Regions from separate parts of the Enterobacter sp. WI-ESBL-E8 genome, predicted to be linked through region 2. Evidence: predicted binding sites of a transcription regulator. Region 2 holds the regulator's gene; each other region holds the start of a gene.
What was found. The regulator PhoB, encoded in region 2, activates phosphate uptake and scavenging genes when phosphate is short. The targets are predictions, from matches to a motif close to CTGTCATAAAACTGNCNNAT.
Positions count from the first base shown of each region.

Region 1: pstS (phosphate ABC transporter substrate-binding protein PstS) is a predicted target of PhoB. The motif match lies at 2,726-2,745, and genes of this name have one in related genera.
Region 3: glpT (glycerol-3-phosphate transporter) is a predicted target of PhoB. The motif match lies at 2,197-2,216, and genes of this name have one in related genera.
Region 4: kdgR (DNA-binding transcriptional regulator KdgR) is a predicted target of PhoB. The motif match lies at 2,155-2,174, and genes of this name have one in related genera.

Region 1 is NZ_JBRWXJ010000001.1:4,972,235-4,976,448, reverse strand. It holds gene pstA (phosphate ABC transporter permease PstA) at 1-512, opposite strand, end outside; gene pstC (phosphate ABC transporter permease PstC) at 512-1,471, opposite strand; gene pstS (phosphate ABC transporter substrate-binding protein PstS) at 1,598-2,638, opposite strand; gene glmS (glutamine--fructose-6-phosphate transaminase (isomerizing)) at 2,959-4,214, opposite strand, start outside.
Region 2 is NZ_JBRWXJ010000001.1:1,056,820-1,061,033, forward strand. It holds gene sbcC (exonuclease subunit SbcC) at 1-515, opposite strand, end outside; gene sbcD (exonuclease subunit SbcD) at 512-1,717, opposite strand; gene phoB (phosphate response regulator transcription factor PhoB) at 1,905-2,594, shown strand; gene phoR (phosphate regulon sensor histidine kinase PhoR) at 2,616-3,911, shown strand.
Region 3 is NZ_JBRWXJ010000001.1:3,405,483-3,409,696, forward strand. It holds gene glpQ (glycerophosphodiester phosphodiesterase) at 1-720, opposite strand, end outside; gene glpT (glycerol-3-phosphate transporter) at 732-2,084, opposite strand; gene glpA (anaerobic glycerol-3-phosphate dehydrogenase subunit A) at 2,341-3,969, shown strand; gene glpB (glycerol-3-phosphate dehydrogenase subunit GlpB) at 3,959-4,214, shown strand, end outside.
Region 4 is NZ_JBRWXJ010000001.1:2,970,020-2,974,233, reverse strand. It holds gene htpX (protease HtpX) at 1-662, shown strand, start outside; gene ACWHWP_RS14155 (MFS transporter) at 713-2,086, opposite strand; gene kdgR (DNA-binding transcriptional regulator KdgR) at 2,266-3,057, shown strand; gene ACWHWP_RS14145 (YobH family protein) at 3,122-3,361, opposite strand; gene mgrB (PhoP/PhoQ regulator MgrB) at 3,522-3,665, shown strand; gene ACWHWP_RS14135 (YebO family protein) at 3,740-4,030, shown strand; gene ACWHWP_RS14130 (MBL fold metallo-hydrolase) at 4,054-4,214, shown strand, end outside.

The DNA of each region.
Region 1 (4,214 bases), 3.9 Mb from region 2:
GTACGAATAACAATCGGCACCTGCAGCAGCGCAAGTGCAATCACACCCGCCCAGCCGGAGAAGTGTTCCATTTGCGCCACCACCACGGTGTAAACAAACAGACCTACCACGATAGACGGGGCTGAGAGCAGAATGTCGTTAATGAAGCGAATAACTTCCGCCAGCCAGGATTTACGACCGTATTCCGCCAGGTAAATACCCGCCATGATGCCCAGCGGCGTACCAAACACCGTCGCCCACAGGATCAGCAACCCGCTGCCCGCCAGGGCATTCGCCAGGCCACCACCCGCCGTATTCGGCGGCGGGGTCATTTCGGTGAACAGCGCCAGTGACATCCCGTCAATCCCGCGCACGATGGTTGAGAACAGGATCCAGACCAGCCAGAACAGACCGAACGCCATCGTCGCCATTGAGAGCGTCAGCGCAATGCGGTTTTTTATGCGGCGTCTGGCCTGCATTTTGCGGCGGGACTCCGCCAGCTCAGCGGTAGCTTGCATTTCGAGAGTTGCCATTAGCGTGCCCCCTCATTTTTAGCGAGGCGCATAATCATCAGCTTGGAAATCGCCAGAACGATGAAGGTGATAACGAACAGAATCAGCCCCAGCTCCATCAGTGCCGCGACGTGCAGGCCCGATTCCGCTTCGGCAAATTCATTCGCCAGCGCAGAGGTAATACTGTTACCCGGCATATAGAGCGATGCGCTGTCGAGCTGATAGGTGTTGCCGATAATAAAGGTCACCGCCATGGTTTCACCCAGCGCACGGCCTAATCCCAGCATCACGCCCCCGATCACCCCGTTTTTGGTGAACGGAAGGACAATGCGCCAGATAACTTCCCAGGTGGTGCAGCCGATGCCGTAGGCTGACTCTTTCATCATCACCGGCGTTTGTTCGAAGACATCGCGCATGACCGCCGCAATGTACGGAATAATCATGATGGCGAGGATCACACCAGCCGCCAGAATACCGATACCGAACGCCGGGCCAGAGAACAGGGCCCCCACAAACGGAATGGCGGAAAGCACGTTACCGACCGGCTCCTGGAAGTACGTTGCGAACAGCGGCGCAAAGATAAACAGGCCCCACATGCCGTATACGATACTCGGGATAGCCGCCAGCAGTTCGATGGCGATCCCCAGCGGACGACGAAGCCAGCCAGGCGCCAGCTCCGTCAGGAACAGGGCAATACCAAAGCTTACCGGTACCGCAATCAGCAGGGCGATAAACGAGGTCACCAGCGTGCCGTAAATTGGCACCAGCGCACCGTAGATATCGTTCGGCGCATCCCACTCTTTGGTCCACAGGAAGGAGAAACCGAATTTCTGGATGCTCGGCCAGGAGGAGAAAATCAGAGACACGATAATGCCGCCCAGCAGCAATAGCACAATCAGCGCAGCCAGTTTTACCAGCGCGCTGAAAATCATGTCACCTTTTTTACCCGGAGGGTTAAATGCAGGCTTGGTTGCAGCCATAAATCACTCTTCTGTTAAACGCGTTTACGAAATCGCCGGGTGGCGCTTACGCTTACCCGGCCTACAGTCGGAACCGTAGGGCGGGTAAGCGTAAGCGCCACCCGCCATTTTCGTCAGAATGCTAAATTAATACAATGCTTTACCGCTGCTGTCTTTCACGTTGGTTTTCCATGCAGCGCGAATCTGCTCAACCACGTTGTCCGGCAGGGTGGCGTAATCCAGGGCGTTAGCCTGTTTGCCGCCGTTTTTGTACGCCCAGTCGAAGAACTTCAGCACTTCAGCGCCCTGCTCAGGTTTCTTCTGCTCTTTGTGAACCAGGATGAAGGTGGTAGAGGTGATTGGCCATGCACCTTCGCCCTTCTGGTTAGTCAGGTCCTGCGCGAAGGATTTGCTCCAGTCAGCGCCTTTTGCGGCATTAGCAAAGTTCTCTTCGGTCGGGCTAACCGGTTTGCCATCGGCTGAAACCAGTTTGGTGTAGGACAGGTTGTTCTGCTTAGCGTACGCATACTCTACGTAGCCAATTGAGCCCGGCAGACGCTGTACGAACGCAGCGATACCGTCGTTACCTTTACCGCCCAGACCGGTTGGCCAGTTAACGGTAGAGCCGGAACCGACTTTAGATTTCCACTCTTCGTTCACTTTCGCCAGGTAGCTGGTGAACACGAAAGAGGTACCGGAACCGTCAGCACGACGAACCACAGCGATATTCTGCGAAGGCAGCTTAACGCCCGGGTTCAGTTTGGTGATGGCTTCGTCATCCCATTTTTTGATTTTACCCAGGTAGATGTCACCCAGGGTTTTGCCGTCCAGCACCAGCTCGCCTGACTTCAGGCCAGGGATGTTAACGGCCAGCACAACGCCGCCGATCACGGTCGGGAACTGGAACAGGCCTTCCTGATTCAGTTTTTCATCAGACAGAGGGGCATCTGACGCACCGAAATCTACGGTATTAGCGGTAATTTGTTTTACGCCACCGGAGGAGCCGATACCCTGATAGTTAACCTTGTTGCCGGTTTCTTTCTGGTAGGTATCCGCCCATTTGGCATACACCGGCGCAGGGAAGGTTGCACCAGCGCCAGTCAGGCTTGCTTCTGCAAAAACAGAGAACGCGCTCAGAGATAAGGTCGCGGCGACAACAGTTGCGACAGTGGTACGCATAACTTTCATAATGTCTCCTGCAAGATTTTCGTAAATCGTTGTTTAGTGGCTACGATGAGCAAAATAGGACAAACAGGTGACAGATAAATGTACGAATTATGACAGTTTTATGACAGCGGAAATTTAACTTAAAAATTCGCAAAACAATGCTTAATTTTCATCGTGTTAGCCAGTTTTATGACAGGGCGTTTTCAGAAATATTTTCTTTATGTGACACTGAAAAAATAGCTGAAGATGACAAATTGTCATCAATAAAAACGTGAAGGAATTGATTAAAAACAAACCGGGCGGGGTAAAAAAGCTCCACCCGAAGGTGGAGCCTGAAGGGGTTATTCTACGGTGACAGACTTCGCCAGGTTACGCGGCTGGTCAACGTCGGTGCCTTTGATCAGCGCCACGTGATAGGCCAGCAACTGCAGCGGAACGGTGTAGAAGATTGGCGCAATCACCTCTTCCACATGCGGCATCTCGATGATGTGCATGTTGTCGTTGCTGACAAAACCGGCATCTTTATCGGCGAAGACGTACAGGACACCGCCGCGGGCGCGCACTTCTTCGATGTTAGATTTCAGTTTCTCCAGCAGTTCGTTGTTAGGAGCCACAACGATGACCGGCATATCGGCGTCAATCAGCGCCAGCGGGCCGTGTTTCAGCTCGCCTGCCGCATAGGCTTCTGCGTGAATGTAGGAGATCTCTTTCAGCTTCAGCGCGCCTTCCAGCGCAATTGGATACTGATCGCCACGACCCAGGAACAGGGCGTGATGTTTGTCAGAGAAATCCTCCGCCAGCGCTTCAATGCGTTTGTCCTGAGACAGCATCTGCTCAATACGGCTCGGCAGCGCCTGCAGACCATGAACGATGTCATGCTCAACAGAGGCGTCTTCACCTTTCAGACGCGCCAGCTTCGCCACCAGCATCAGCAGTACGGTCAGCTGGGTGGTAAACGCTTTGGTGGAGGCCACGCCGATTTCGGTGCCCGCTTTGGTCATCAGCGCCAGATCGGATTCACGCACCAGCGAGGAGCCCGGAACGTTACAGATAGCCAGAGAGCCCAGGTAACCCAGCTCTTTTGAGAGACGCAGCGCGGCAAGGGTATCCGCCGTTTCACCAGACTGGGAAAGGGTGATCATCAGGCTGTTACGACGCACCGCGGATTTGCGATAGCGGAATTCAGATGCGATTTCGACGTCGCACGGCACGCCCGCCAGGGATTCAAACCAGTAGCGAGAGACCATACCGGAGTTGTAGGAGGTGCCGCAGGCCACGATCTGAATATGCTCAACCTTGCCGAGCAGTTCGTTCGCGTTTGCACCCAGCTCGCTCAGATCCACTTCACCGTGACTAATGCGCCCGGTGAGGGTGTTTTTGATGGCGTTTGGCTGCTCGTAAATCTCTTTCTGCATGTAGTGACGGTAAGCGCCTTTGTCACCCGCGTCGTACTGCAGGTTAGATTCGATCTCCTGGCGTTTAACCTGCTCGCCTTTGGTATCGAATACGGTCACGCTGCGGCGGGTCACTTCGGCAATATCCCCCTCTTCCAGGAAGATAAAGCGACGTGTCACCGGCAGGAGCGCCAGCTGGTCAG
Region 2 (4,214 bases):
AGTTCTGCACGATCGCTCGGTTTGGCATTGAGGAAGGCGGCAAATTGCCCCTGAGAGAGCAGCATGGAGCGGGTAAAGCGGCCGTAGTCCAGCCCGGTGAGCGCGGCGGTTTGCTCCAGCTTATCCGTCACTTTGTCGGCCAGGATTTTGCCATCTTCGCAGCGCGCCAGCTCCACGCGCGGTGCCTGCAGGTTGCCGTCAGGCTGATTGCGCGCCCGGTTCTGGCTCCAGAAGGCGCGATAGGCCGTGCCTTTCACCTCAAACTCCACTTCGGCCAGACACTCGGCGGTGTCGCGCGTCATCAGGTCGTTTTGTGCCTGAGAGACCTTCTGCAGGCGTGGGGTTTCGTGATAAAGCGCCAGGCAGATGGCGTCGAGCAGGGTGGTTTTGCCTGCTCCGGTCGCGCCGGTTATAGCAAACAGCCCGTTGCTGGCAAAGGGTTCAGCAGTAAAGTCAATTTTCCACTCGCCCTTGAGAGAGTTAAGGTTTTTCAGGCGCAGGCTCAAAATTTTCATGCGTTTTCGTCCTCATCATCGAGCGCATGCAGGGCATGGGTGAACAGCTCGCTAAGCCTTTCACGCTTCGCGTCGTCTATCTCCTCCTGCGAGAGCCTGCGTTCAAACACCTCTTCTACCCTCAGCTCGCTGAGGGTTTCGCGCCGGGCGCTGAGCAGAATTTTCTCGCGCTGTTCGCGGCTGCGGCGGACCAGCAACACCTCAACCGGCAAATCTTCGGTCAGCGCCTGGATTTTTCGCTGCATATCGTGCAGGTAGTCATCGGTGGTGATTTCGATATCCAGCCAGACGGGAGGGTTAAGCGCCGCGCCGCGCCACTGCTCAAGCTGGGCGGTAATGGCGTCAAGATCGCCTTTCAGCACCGCCAGCGGCTGGGTGACCGGGACTTCCAGCGTCTCGACGGCGTGAAGCTTTCCGTCGGAAAAACTCACCAGATGCACGGATTTGGCTTTGCCCGTTTCATCAAAGCTGAGCGAAAGGGGCGATCCGCAGTAGCGGATGTGCTCGCAGCCGCCGATAACCTGCGCGCGGTGGATATGCCCGAGCGCGATGTAGTCGGCTGGCGGGAAGTTTTGCGCCGGAAAGGCGTCCAGCGTGCCGATATAGATGTCACGTACGGCGTCACTTTTACTGGCCCCGACGGTGGTGAGGTGCCCGGTCGCAATCACCGGAATCGGCTGTTCGCCGCGCAGAGCGCAGGCTTCGGCGTGCTGCTGGTGATAATAGTCGGTGATGGCCTGTAATAAATGTTGCTGTTTTTCCGCCCCCGACAGCCCCGCCTGGCTTTGCACGATGTCCCGCGGACGTAAAAACGGTATCGGACACAGCACCGCCCCCGGCGTACCGTCGCGTTTTTTCAGGATCTGCGGGGCGTGCCCGGCGCTGGCGACAACGGTGGTATTGAGAAATGCCAGGATGTCGCGGGATTCATTGAGCGTCGCGACGGAATCATGGTTGCCGGCGACAATCACCAGATGACAGCCGGTTTGCTGGAGATTCACCACGAAGCGGTTATACAGTTCACGCGCATAGCTGGGGGGAGAACCGGTATCAAAGATGTCACCCGCCACAATTATCGCGTCCACCTCGTGCGTCCGGGCCGTTTCCAGCAGCCAGCCCAGGAACGCTTCATGTTCAGCCGCACGGCTTTTGCTGTAAAAATTTTGACCCAGATGCCAGTCCGAGGTGTGAAGTATGCGCATAGCTGATCCGTGGCAAAAAAGAGAAAGCCGGATTATAAACCTTCAGAGAAGGGAAAATAACCGCTGTAATAAAACAACGGTTTGCCCGTTATCGTGGTACTGTTTTTCATAAATCTGTCATAAATCTGACGCATAATGGCGCCGAATTACAAACTTGTAACTTAAATAAGATAAGACAGGGCAAAGTATGGCGAGACGTATTCTGGTCGTAGAAGATGAAGCTCCAATTCGTGAAATGGTGTGCTTCGTGCTCGAGCAAAATGGCTTCCAGCCGGTTGAAGCGGAAGATTATGACAGCGCAGTGAACCAGCTAAATGAACCCTGGCCCGATCTGATTCTGCTGGACTGGATGTTGCCCGGCGGCTCCGGACTGCAGTTTATCAAACATCTGAAGCGTGAAGCGCTAACACGCGATATACCGGTGGTGATGCTCACGGCGCGCGGTGAAGAAGAGGATCGCGTGCGCGGTCTGGAGACCGGCGCGGACGATTACATTACCAAACCGTTTTCACCAAAAGAGCTGGTGGCCCGCATTAAAGCCGTGATGCGCCGTATTTCGCCGATGGCGGTGGAAGAGGTGATTGAGATGCAGGGGCTGAGCCTTGACCCCACCTCACACCGCGTGATGACCGGTGAAAATCCCCTCGATATGGGGCCTACGGAATTTAAGCTCCTGCACTTCTTTATGACGCACCCGGAACGCGTTTACAGCCGCGAGCAGTTGCTGAATAACGTCTGGGGAACTAACGTGTATGTCGAAGACCGGACGGTTGACGTCCATATCCGCCGCCTGCGAAAAGCGCTGGAACTGAGCGGCCACGATCGCATGGTGCAGACGGTCCGCGGCACGGGTTATCGTTTTTCTACCCGTTTCTGAACAATGACAGGAGTGTGACGCGTGCTGGAACGTCTGTCATGGAAAAGGCTCGTCTTTGAACTGATCTTATGCTGTATTCCGGCCTTCATTCTGGGGGCCTTTCTTGGACATCTGCCGTGGTTTCTGCTGGCGTCGGTCACCGGGCTGCTGATCTGGCACTTCTGGAACCTGCTGCGCCTCTCCTGGTGGCTGTGGGTTGACCGAAGCATGACGCCGCCGCCGGGAAGCGGCAGCTGGGAGCCGCTGCTGTACGGTCTGCATCAGATGCAGATGCGTAATAAGAAGCGTCGCCGCGAGCTGGGAAGCCTGATTAAGCGTTTTCGCAGCGGTGCGGAATCGCTGCCGGATGCGGTCATTTTGACCACCGAAGAAGGGACCATCTTCTGGTGTAACGGCCTGGCGCAACAGCTGCTGGGCCTGCGCTGGCCGGACGATAATGGCCAGAATATCCTCAACCTTCTACGTTATCCCGAGTTCACGCTGTATCTGAAAAAACGTGATTTTACCCGTCCGCACAATCTGAAGCTCAATAACGGTCGCCATCTGGAAATCCGCGTGATGCCCTACAGCGATAAGCAGTGGCTGATGGTGGCGCGCGATGTCACCCAGATGCACCAGCTGGAAGGGGCGCGCCGCAACTTCTTCGCGAACGTTAGCCACGAATTACGAACCCCGTTGACCGTGCTTCAGGGCTACCTGGAGATGATGCAGGAGCAAACGCTTGAAGGGGCGCCGCGTGAAAAAGCGCTGCACACGATGCGCGAGCAAACTTACCGAATGGAAGGCCTGGTGAAGCAGCTGCTGACGCTCTCGAAGATTGAAGCGGCACCCACACTTGCGCTGAATGACACCATTGACGTGCCGATGATGCTGCGGGTAGTGGAGCGTGAAGCGCAGACGTTAAGCCACAAAAAGCACCACCTGACCTTTGAGGTCGACAGCGCGCTGAAGGTGCTGGGCAGTGAAGATGAACTGCGCAGCGCCATCTCCAACCTGGTGTATAACGCGGTGAATCATACGCCGGAAGGGACGGAAATCCTGGTGCGCTGGCACCACAGCCCAACGGGAGCCGAATTTAGCGTGGAGGACAACGGGCCGGGTATCGCACCGGAGCATATTCCGCGTCTGACCGAGCGTTTCTACCGCGTGGATAAAGCGCGATCGCGGCAGACGGGAGGAAGCGGCCTGGGGCTCGCGATTGTTAAGCACGCGGTGAATCACCATGAAAGCCGTCTCGAAATCCAGAGTACGCTGGGCAAAGGAACCCGCTTCAGCTTCGTTATCCCGGAACGATTAATTGCCAAAAAGATCGCCTGACAGCAGGTGTGTCATTTTACCTTTCCACGGGTCAGCGTCAGCTGGCCCGTTTGCTTTGCAGTCAAGCGAAACGCGGATGAATTTTATACGGCTGTCTGTTTTTTGTTCGCATGATTAGCCATGGGTTTTTCTTATAAATAGCGTATTATGCTGGTGCGTATTTTCATGATGGCATATTGTTCTGGTTTTACGATCCCTCCTTGCCTTTAAACGTTATAAGCGTTTAAATTGCCCCCCAGATACTGTCAGACCGACTGTATTTGCGTGGTAAATCGAAAAACTATTCTTCTCCACGCCAGGACG
Region 3 (4,214 bases), 2.3 Mb from region 2:
CTCCTGGGTTTCATTCCAGTCGGTATAGGCAATCAGCTGTACCAGATTGAGGTTCATCCCCATCTTCGGCTCCAGCTCGGTTTTGATGCGCTTCAGCTCGGCGGCGTCAAAGCACTGCAGGTAAACCTTGTCCTTCTTGCTGGTGTAGCCGTACTGCTTCAGCACCTCCAGCGTCTTCGCGGCAATGTCTTTCCCTTCCTGGTGGTGGAACCACGGCGCTTTGATTTCCGGGTAGATACCGATATTTTTCCCGGTTGAGTGGTTCAGCCCCTGAACAAACTCAATCTCTTCCTGGAAGGTGTGGATCCGGAAGTCAGATTTGCCCATCGGGAAACGTCCCGGATAGACCTGCACCTTCTTGCCGTTTTCAAACTCGAAGCCTTCGGTAAACTTCAGGGAGCGGATCTCATCCAGGGTAAAATCAATGGCGTAGAACCGGCCATCTTTGCGGGCGCGGTCCGGGAAACGCTCCGCCACGTCCGTCACGCGGTCAAGATAATGATCGTGCAGGACCACCAGCTGGTCGTCCTTCGTCATCACCAGGTCCTGCTCCAGATAATCCGCGCCCTGCGCATAGGCCATCGCTTTTGCCGGCAGCGTATGCTCCGGCAGATAGCCGCTCGCGCCGCGGTGGGCGATGACGATTTTATCTGCCGCCAGCGCGGACCCGGTCATCAGGCCCGCCAGCAGCAGGCCGGTTGTTAAGAATGATAATTTCATGGCAATGCTCCTTATTGACGACGTGCCTGCACTTCCGCGTGGTGACGTTTCTCACCAATCATCACGATAATCAGCAGCAGTACCGCCAGCACGCTACCGCCAATCATCACCATAAAGCCGCCGTCCCAGCCGAAGAAGTCAACGGTATAGCCCACGATAGCGCTCGCCGCGACCGACCCACCCAGATAGCCGAACAGACCGGTAAAGCCTGCCGCCGTGCCTGCCGCTTTCTTCGGTGCCAGCTCCAGCGCGTGCAGACCGATCAGCATAACCGGACCATAAATCAGGAAGCCGATGACGATCATACAGGCCATATCTACTGACGGGTTGCCCGGCGGGTTGAGCCAGTACACTACGGTGGCGATGGTCACCAGAGTCATAAAGAAGACGCCCGTCGCACCGCGGTTGCCTTTAAACACCTTGTCCGACATCCAGCCGCAAAGCAGCGTGCCCGGGATCCCGGCGTATTCATACAGGAAGTAGGCCCAGGAAGATTTATCCAGCGCGAAGTGCTTCACCTCTTTCAGGTAAGTCGGTGACCAGTCCAGAATGCCATAGCGCAGCAGGTAAACGAACACGTTCGCTACCGCGATGTACCACAGCAGCTTGTTCGGCAGGACGTACTTCATGAAGATCTGTTTTGCGGTCAGCTCTTCTTCATGCTCCTTGCTGTAATCATCCGGATAGTCGTTTTTGTACTCTTCGATCGGCGGCAGGCCGCAGGACTGCGGCGTATCGCGCATCAGGGCGAAGGCAATAATCGCCACCACGATGGCGCCAAAGGCAGGCATATACAGCGCGGCTTTCCAGTCGTTGAACCAGGCCATTCCCAGCAGGAACAGCAGAGGCGGAATGCCGCCACCCACGTTATGCGCGCAGTTCCACACCGACACGATGCCGCCACGCTCTTTCTGCGACCACCAGTGCACCATAGTGCGTCCGCACGGCGGCCATCCCATACCCTGGAACCAGCCGCAGAGGAACAGCAGCACGAACATGACGGCAATGCTGGAGGTTGCCCACGGCACAAAGCCCATAAACAGCATAACCGCTGCCGCCAGGATCAGGCCGGCCGGCAGAAACACGCGCGGGTTCGAGCGGTCGGACACTGAACCCATAATGAATTTGGAAAAACCGTAGGCGATGGAAATACCTGACAGCGCGAACCCCAGATCGCCACGGGAAAAGCCCTGCTCCACCAGGTACGGCATGGCGAGCGCGAAGTTTTTACGAACAAGGTAGTACGCCGCGTACCCGAAGAAGATCCCCAGGAAAATTTGCCAACGCAGACGGCGGTATAGCGGATCAATTTCTGCCTCTGGCAGACGCGCCCGATGCGGCGCAGGTTTGAAGATACTGAGCATGACAGCCTCCGTGGCCAAAAATTGTATTTACAGGGGTTTAACTGCCCCATACTCCAGAGAGGTCGCGATGTTAAGAAATCACAGTGATTGTTACTGTGAATCAACGCACAGATTGTTACAGAAATATGACAGAATGCGCAAAAAAGCGCATGAAATCGCGTTTCACTTTCGAATTTCGCTCGTTTGTGTTCGAAATCAAACAAACCACAGTTTTCATGTGGCTAAATGATAAAAAAACGAACACAGAGGGATGACAATGACAATTCACGATCCTCGTTACAGCGATGTGATTATCATTGGCGGTGGCGCAACCGGCTCTGGCATCGCACGCGATTGTGCCCTGCGGGGATTAAGCGTCACGCTTCTGGAGCGCCATGACATAGCGACGGGCGCTACCGGCCGCAATCATGGACTGCTTCACAGCGGCGCCCGCTACGCCGTGACCGACGGCGAATCCGCGCGCGAATGTATCGCCGAAAATCAGATCCTGCGGCGTATAGCCCGCCACTGCATTGAACCCACCGATGGTCTGTTTATTACGCTTCCCGAAGACGATCTCGCCTTTCAGTCAACCTTTATTACCGCCTGCAGCGCGGCGGGGATTCAGGCCGAGGCTATCGACCCTGCCCTCGCACGGCGCATTGAGCCCTCCGTCAACCCGGCCCTGACGGGCGCGGTAAAAGTGCCTGACGGTACGGTTGATCCTTTTCGCCTGACGGCCGCCAACATGCTGGACGCTCGCGAGCATGGTGCGCACATACTGACCGGGCACGAAGTGACCGGGCTTATCCGCGAAGGCCATCGCATCTGCGGCGTGCGGGTGTATGACACGCAATACAATGAACACAGCGAGCTGTTTGCCTCCGTCGTCGTGAATGCCGCGGGGATCTGGGGGCAGCACATTGCGGAATACGCTGAGCTCTCGGTTCGCATGTTCCCGGCGAAAGGCTCCCTGCTGATCCTCGACCACCGCATTAATAACCACGTGATCAACCGCTGCCGCAAACCGTCCGATGCCGACATCCTCGTCCCCGGCGATACCATTTCGTTAATCGGTACCACCTCAACGCACGTGGACTACAGCGAGATTGATTACAACCGCGTGACCGCCGAAGAGGTGGATATCCTGCTGCGCGAAGGGGAAAAGCTGGCCCCGGTAATGGCGCAGACCCGGATCCTGCGGGCCTATGCGGGCGTACGTCCGCTAGTCGCCAGCGATAATGACCCAAGCGGGCGAAACGTCAGCCGCGGCATTGTGCTGCTCGACCATGCCGCGCGTGACGGCCTGGACGGGTTTATCACCATCACCGGCGGCAAGCTGATGACCTATCGCCTGATGGCGGAGTGGGCAACGGATGCCGTCTGCCGCAAGCTGGGCAATACCGAACCGTGCGTAACGGCAGAACAGCCTCTGCCCGGTTCGCGGCAGTCCACCGAGAAGACGCTGCAAAAAATTATCTCTCTGCCAGCCCCTCTGCGCGGATCGGCCATCTATCGCCATGGCGACAGAACGCCGGCCTGGCTGGGCGAAGGGCGGCTGAGCCGCAGCCTCGTATGCGAATGCGAAGCCGTGACCGCCGGTGAAGTGCAGTACGCGGTAGAGAACCTGACGGTCAATAGCCTGCTCGATCTCCGCCGCCGCACCCGCGTCGGAATGGGGACCTGCCAGGGCGAGCTGTGCGCCTGTCGTGCCGCCGGTCTGCTGCAACGTTTTCATACCACCACCGCCACCCAGTCGCTCGATCAGCTCAGCGCGTTTTTAAACGAGCGCTGGAAAGGCATTCAGCCTGTTGCCTGGGGAGATGCCCTGCGTGAAAGCGAATTTACCCGCTGGGTCTACCAGGGGCTTTGCGGTCTTGAGAAGGAGCAACGCGATGAAATTTGACACCGTGATTGTCGGCGGCGGGCTGGCAGGCCTGCTTTGTGGCATCAAACTCACAAAGCGGGGGCTACGCTGCGCCATTATCACCCGGGGTCAGAGCGCTCTGCACTTCTCGTCGGGATCGCTGGACCTGGTGGACGATCCGTACCGCGATAAGCTGCCGCCGGAGCACCCCTATCACCTGATCGGCGCGCATAATATTGACCGCTTTGCCCTGGAAACCGAAGCGCTACTGGCGGACTGCGGCG
Region 4 (4,214 bases), 1.9 Mb from region 2:
TGGAACAGTGGCTGATGAATACGGTGGCCCAGCAATCCCGTCAGGCTGGGATCGCCATGCCGCAGGTAGCCATTTACCACGCTCCGGATATCAACGCCTTCGCCACCGGTGCCCGTCGTGATGCGTCACTGGTTGCCGTCAGCACCGGGCTGCTGCAGAACATGAGCCGTGACGAAGCCGAAGCGGTTATTGCCCACGAAATCAGCCATATCGCTAACGGTGACATGGTAACCATGACCCTGATTCAGGGCGTCGTGAACACCTTCGTTATCTTTATCTCCCGTATTCTGGCGCAGATTGCGGCAGGCTTTATGGGTGGTAACCGCGACGAAGGCGAAGAGAGCAACGGTAACCCGCTGATCTATTTCGCTGTCTCCATGGTTCTGGAACTGGTATTCGGTATCTTGGCCAGCATCATCACCATGTGGTTCTCCCGTCATCGTGAATTCCACGCGGATGCCGGCTCTGCGAAGCTGGTTGGTCGTGAGAAGATGATTGCGGCGCTGCAGCGTCTGAAAACCAGCTACGAGCCGCAGGAAGCGAACAGCATGATGGCTTTTTGCATCAACGGTAAATCGAAATCGCTGAGCGAGCTGTTTATGTCTCATCCGCCGCTGGATAAGCGTATTGAAGCGCTGCGCAGTGGGGAATACCTGAAGTAACGCGAAGAACCGCAATAAGCCGGGCAGGAGAACACTCCGCCCGGCTTTTTTTATGCCTGTACTGTGGGCTGGGTCACCCGCAGTCCGCTGACGACAGCCGCGAGGGTGGCAAGGACACCTGCGGTGAGTAGCGCAACGTGGTTACCGTTTTGTCCGGCGAGGTTAAACATCAGGGCTACCAGTGCCGCACCGGTGCTTTGCCCCAGCAGGCGCGCGGTACCCAACATGCCGCTGGCTCCTCCGCTGCGATGGCGCGGTGCGGAGGTGATAATGGTGTGGTTGTTCGGCGACTGGAACAGGCCAAAACCGGCACCACAGAGGATCATGCGCCAGATAATATCCAGATCCGTAGGTTGCGAGGGAAGCAGCGCCAGCGCAAACAGACCCGTCGCCATGACTGCCAGCCCCAGCGCGCCCAGTAATCCGGCATGCACGCGCTCTATTAAATAACCTGCCAGCGGTGCCATCACCATCGTGGCCAGCGGCCACGGGGTTAACAGCAGGCCGGTCTCCACTTCTGAACGTCCAACCACGCTCTGCAAAAAGAAGGGCAGAGAAACCAGAGCCAGCATCTGGGCGCAGAATGAGCAGACAGAGGTGCAAATGGAGAGCGAAAAGAGGGGGATGCGCAGCAGGTCAACAGGCAGTAAAGGCACCGGGAGAGTGAGCTGGCGGCGAACAAAGAAGAAACCTGTGACCAGCAGCGCGAGCAGTTCCACTCCGGTAAGCACCAGCGATTGCCCCTGCGCAAAGCCGCTCAGGGCTGTAATCAGCAGGCCAAAGGTAAGGGCATTCATCACCGCGCTCGCGACGTCGAACCGCGGCATGGTGCTTTTGGGGCCGTTAGCGGGCAGGAAGCGCAGGGCAAAGAAGATGGCCACGATACCCAGCGGCACGTTAATGGCGAAGAGCCATTGCCAGGATGCAACGGAAAGAATAGCCGCCGCAATGGTTGGCCCGGCGGCGGAAGAGACGGCGACAATAAACGAGTTTATTCCCATGCCGCGCCCCAAATGACGCTGCGGATAAATTAAGCGAATCAACGCCGTGTTTACGCTCATGAGCGCCGCGCCACCAAAACCTTGCGCAATGCGTGCAAGCGTCAGGGTATGCAGTGAATCAGAAAGGGCACACAACAGCGAGGTAATGGTGAAAACCACCAGACCACACTGATACACCCGACGGTAGCCGAACATATCGCCCAGGAAGGAGAACGAGAGCAGGGAAACCACAATCGCAATCTGGTAGGCGTTAACAATCCAGATTGAACTGGCGGGAGAAGCATGCAGGTCGCTGGCGATGGTTGGCAGGGCAACGTTGGCAATTGCGCCGTCAAGGACGGCCATTGAGATACCGATAATGATGGTCGCTATCGCGCCATACCGCTGGGGTAACGGCAAGCCATCGGAAAGATTCTTTTCCATTAGGGTTAAAAAAGCTCAGCGTGAAATTATTCTCAGGGTAACTATTTTAGCATTGTTACAGCCGCGATATGTCGCAGATTTGTAACGAAGTAAACGCGGATTGATTGCAGGTGACATGACGGGAACTTATAATAAAAACCGGTTCTGATTTTTATAAAACACTCTCTATGAGGTGGTAAATGGCTATTGCGGATTTGGATAAACAGCCAGATTCTGTTTCTTCCGTGCTGAAGGTGTTTGGCATCTTACAGGCGCTCGGGGAAGAGCGTGAAATTGGTATTACGGAGTTGTCGCAGCGCGTGATGATGTCGAAAAGCACCGTTTATCGCTTTTTGCAAACCATGAAGTCACTGGGCTATGTTGCACAGGAAGGCGAGTCAGAAAAATACTCTCTGACCCTGAAACTGTTCGAACTCGGTGCCCGCGCGCTGCAAAATGTTGATCTGATCCGCAGCGCTGATATTCAGATGCGTGAAATCTCGCGCCTGACCAAAGAGACCATCCATCTCGGTGCGCTGGATGAAGACAGCATTGTTTACATCCATAAAATCGACTCCATGTACAATCTGCGCATGTATTCGCGCATTGGTCGTCGCAACCCGCTCTACAGTACCGCCATTGGTAAGGTTCTGCTGGCATGGCGCGATCGCGAGGAAGTGAAGCAGATCCTCGATGGCGTGGAATACAAGCGCAGTACGGCGCGAACCATTACCAGCACGGACGAACTGTTAACGGTGCTCGATCGCGTGCGTGAGCAGGGGTATGGCGAAGATAATGAAGAACAGGAAGAAGGGCTGCGCTGCATCGGCGTTCCGGTGTTTGACCGCTTTGGCGTGGTGATCGCGGGCTTAAGTATCTCTTTCCCAACCCTTCGCTTCTCTGAAGAGCGTCTGCACGAATATGTCGCTATCCTGCACACTGCCGCACGTAAGATTTCTGAACAGATGGGCTATCACGACTATCCGTTTTAATCTCTGTTCGCATAAAAAACGCCGCAGAAGTTGCGGCGTTTTTGTCAGTGATTAAACCAGTTGATTAGCCCTTATCGATGACGACGGACGTTTTACGCAGTACAGGACAGTTCGTTAAGCCAATGATCCCGCTGTCAGAATGCAGATACTGTGCAGTGCTCAGTCCTTGTGCCGTTAAATACTTACACTGAATGCCTAAGCCGGCTGCGTTTTCGGTGCTTCCCACGAGCACACCATAACCCGTTAACAGAAGGCCAATCCAGACGATGGCCAGTGCAATAATTGTTCGAATGATTAAGCGCATCATTACCTCTTTTATCGTTGTTATCATACAGCTAGCGTAAACGGTTTACGCTATGAAACAAGTGCACGATTCTGAAAAAAGCGCGATGGCGGTACAGTTAGTCCTTGTTTAAGATAACCGTGATAACCTGGTTACATCAGGTCTTTAGACGGAGTGTGGAGTGAAAAAAATACGCTGGGTGATTCTGATTATCGTGCTGATAGCGTGCGTGGTGTTATGGACGCAGACTATCAATGTCATGTGCGATCAGGATGTACAGTTTTTTAGCGGCGTCTGCGCAATCAATAAGTTTATTCCGTGGTAACACGCATTTTTTCTCAAGGTGATTTCCTTCCTTCGCGCCAGTGGTAAAATAGACGTTTTTATTGAGGTGGTGAAATGGGTGAGTTACTGAATTCAGGGCTGCTGAATATGGCATCCCTGATGATTTCTTTGGTTGTTCTGCTTGTGGGGCTGGTCATCTGGTTTTTCGTAAACCGGGCCAGTTCGCGTACGAACGAGCAGATCGAACTGCTGGAAGCGCTGCTCGATCAGCAAAAACGTCAGAATGCGCTGCTGCGCCGTCTGTGTGAAGCTAACGAGCCGGAAGAGAAAGACGCGCCGAAAGACGCGGTCGCTGAAGATAACAAAGACGAAGACGACTTTATCCGCCTGGTGGCTGAGCGTTAATCTTTTCGTGCTGGGAGGTGGCTGTGGTCTGGAAAAATCCCTGGTATGACCCCTCCCTGAAACATCACACCCCAAACGGCTTTCGTAATACCCACCCTGCAGAGCATCAAACCGGCGACCTGGACCGCTGGCGTAAGGCGCGTAAAGAAGCCGGTTTGCCGAAACCACCCGCGCTGGGTTATGA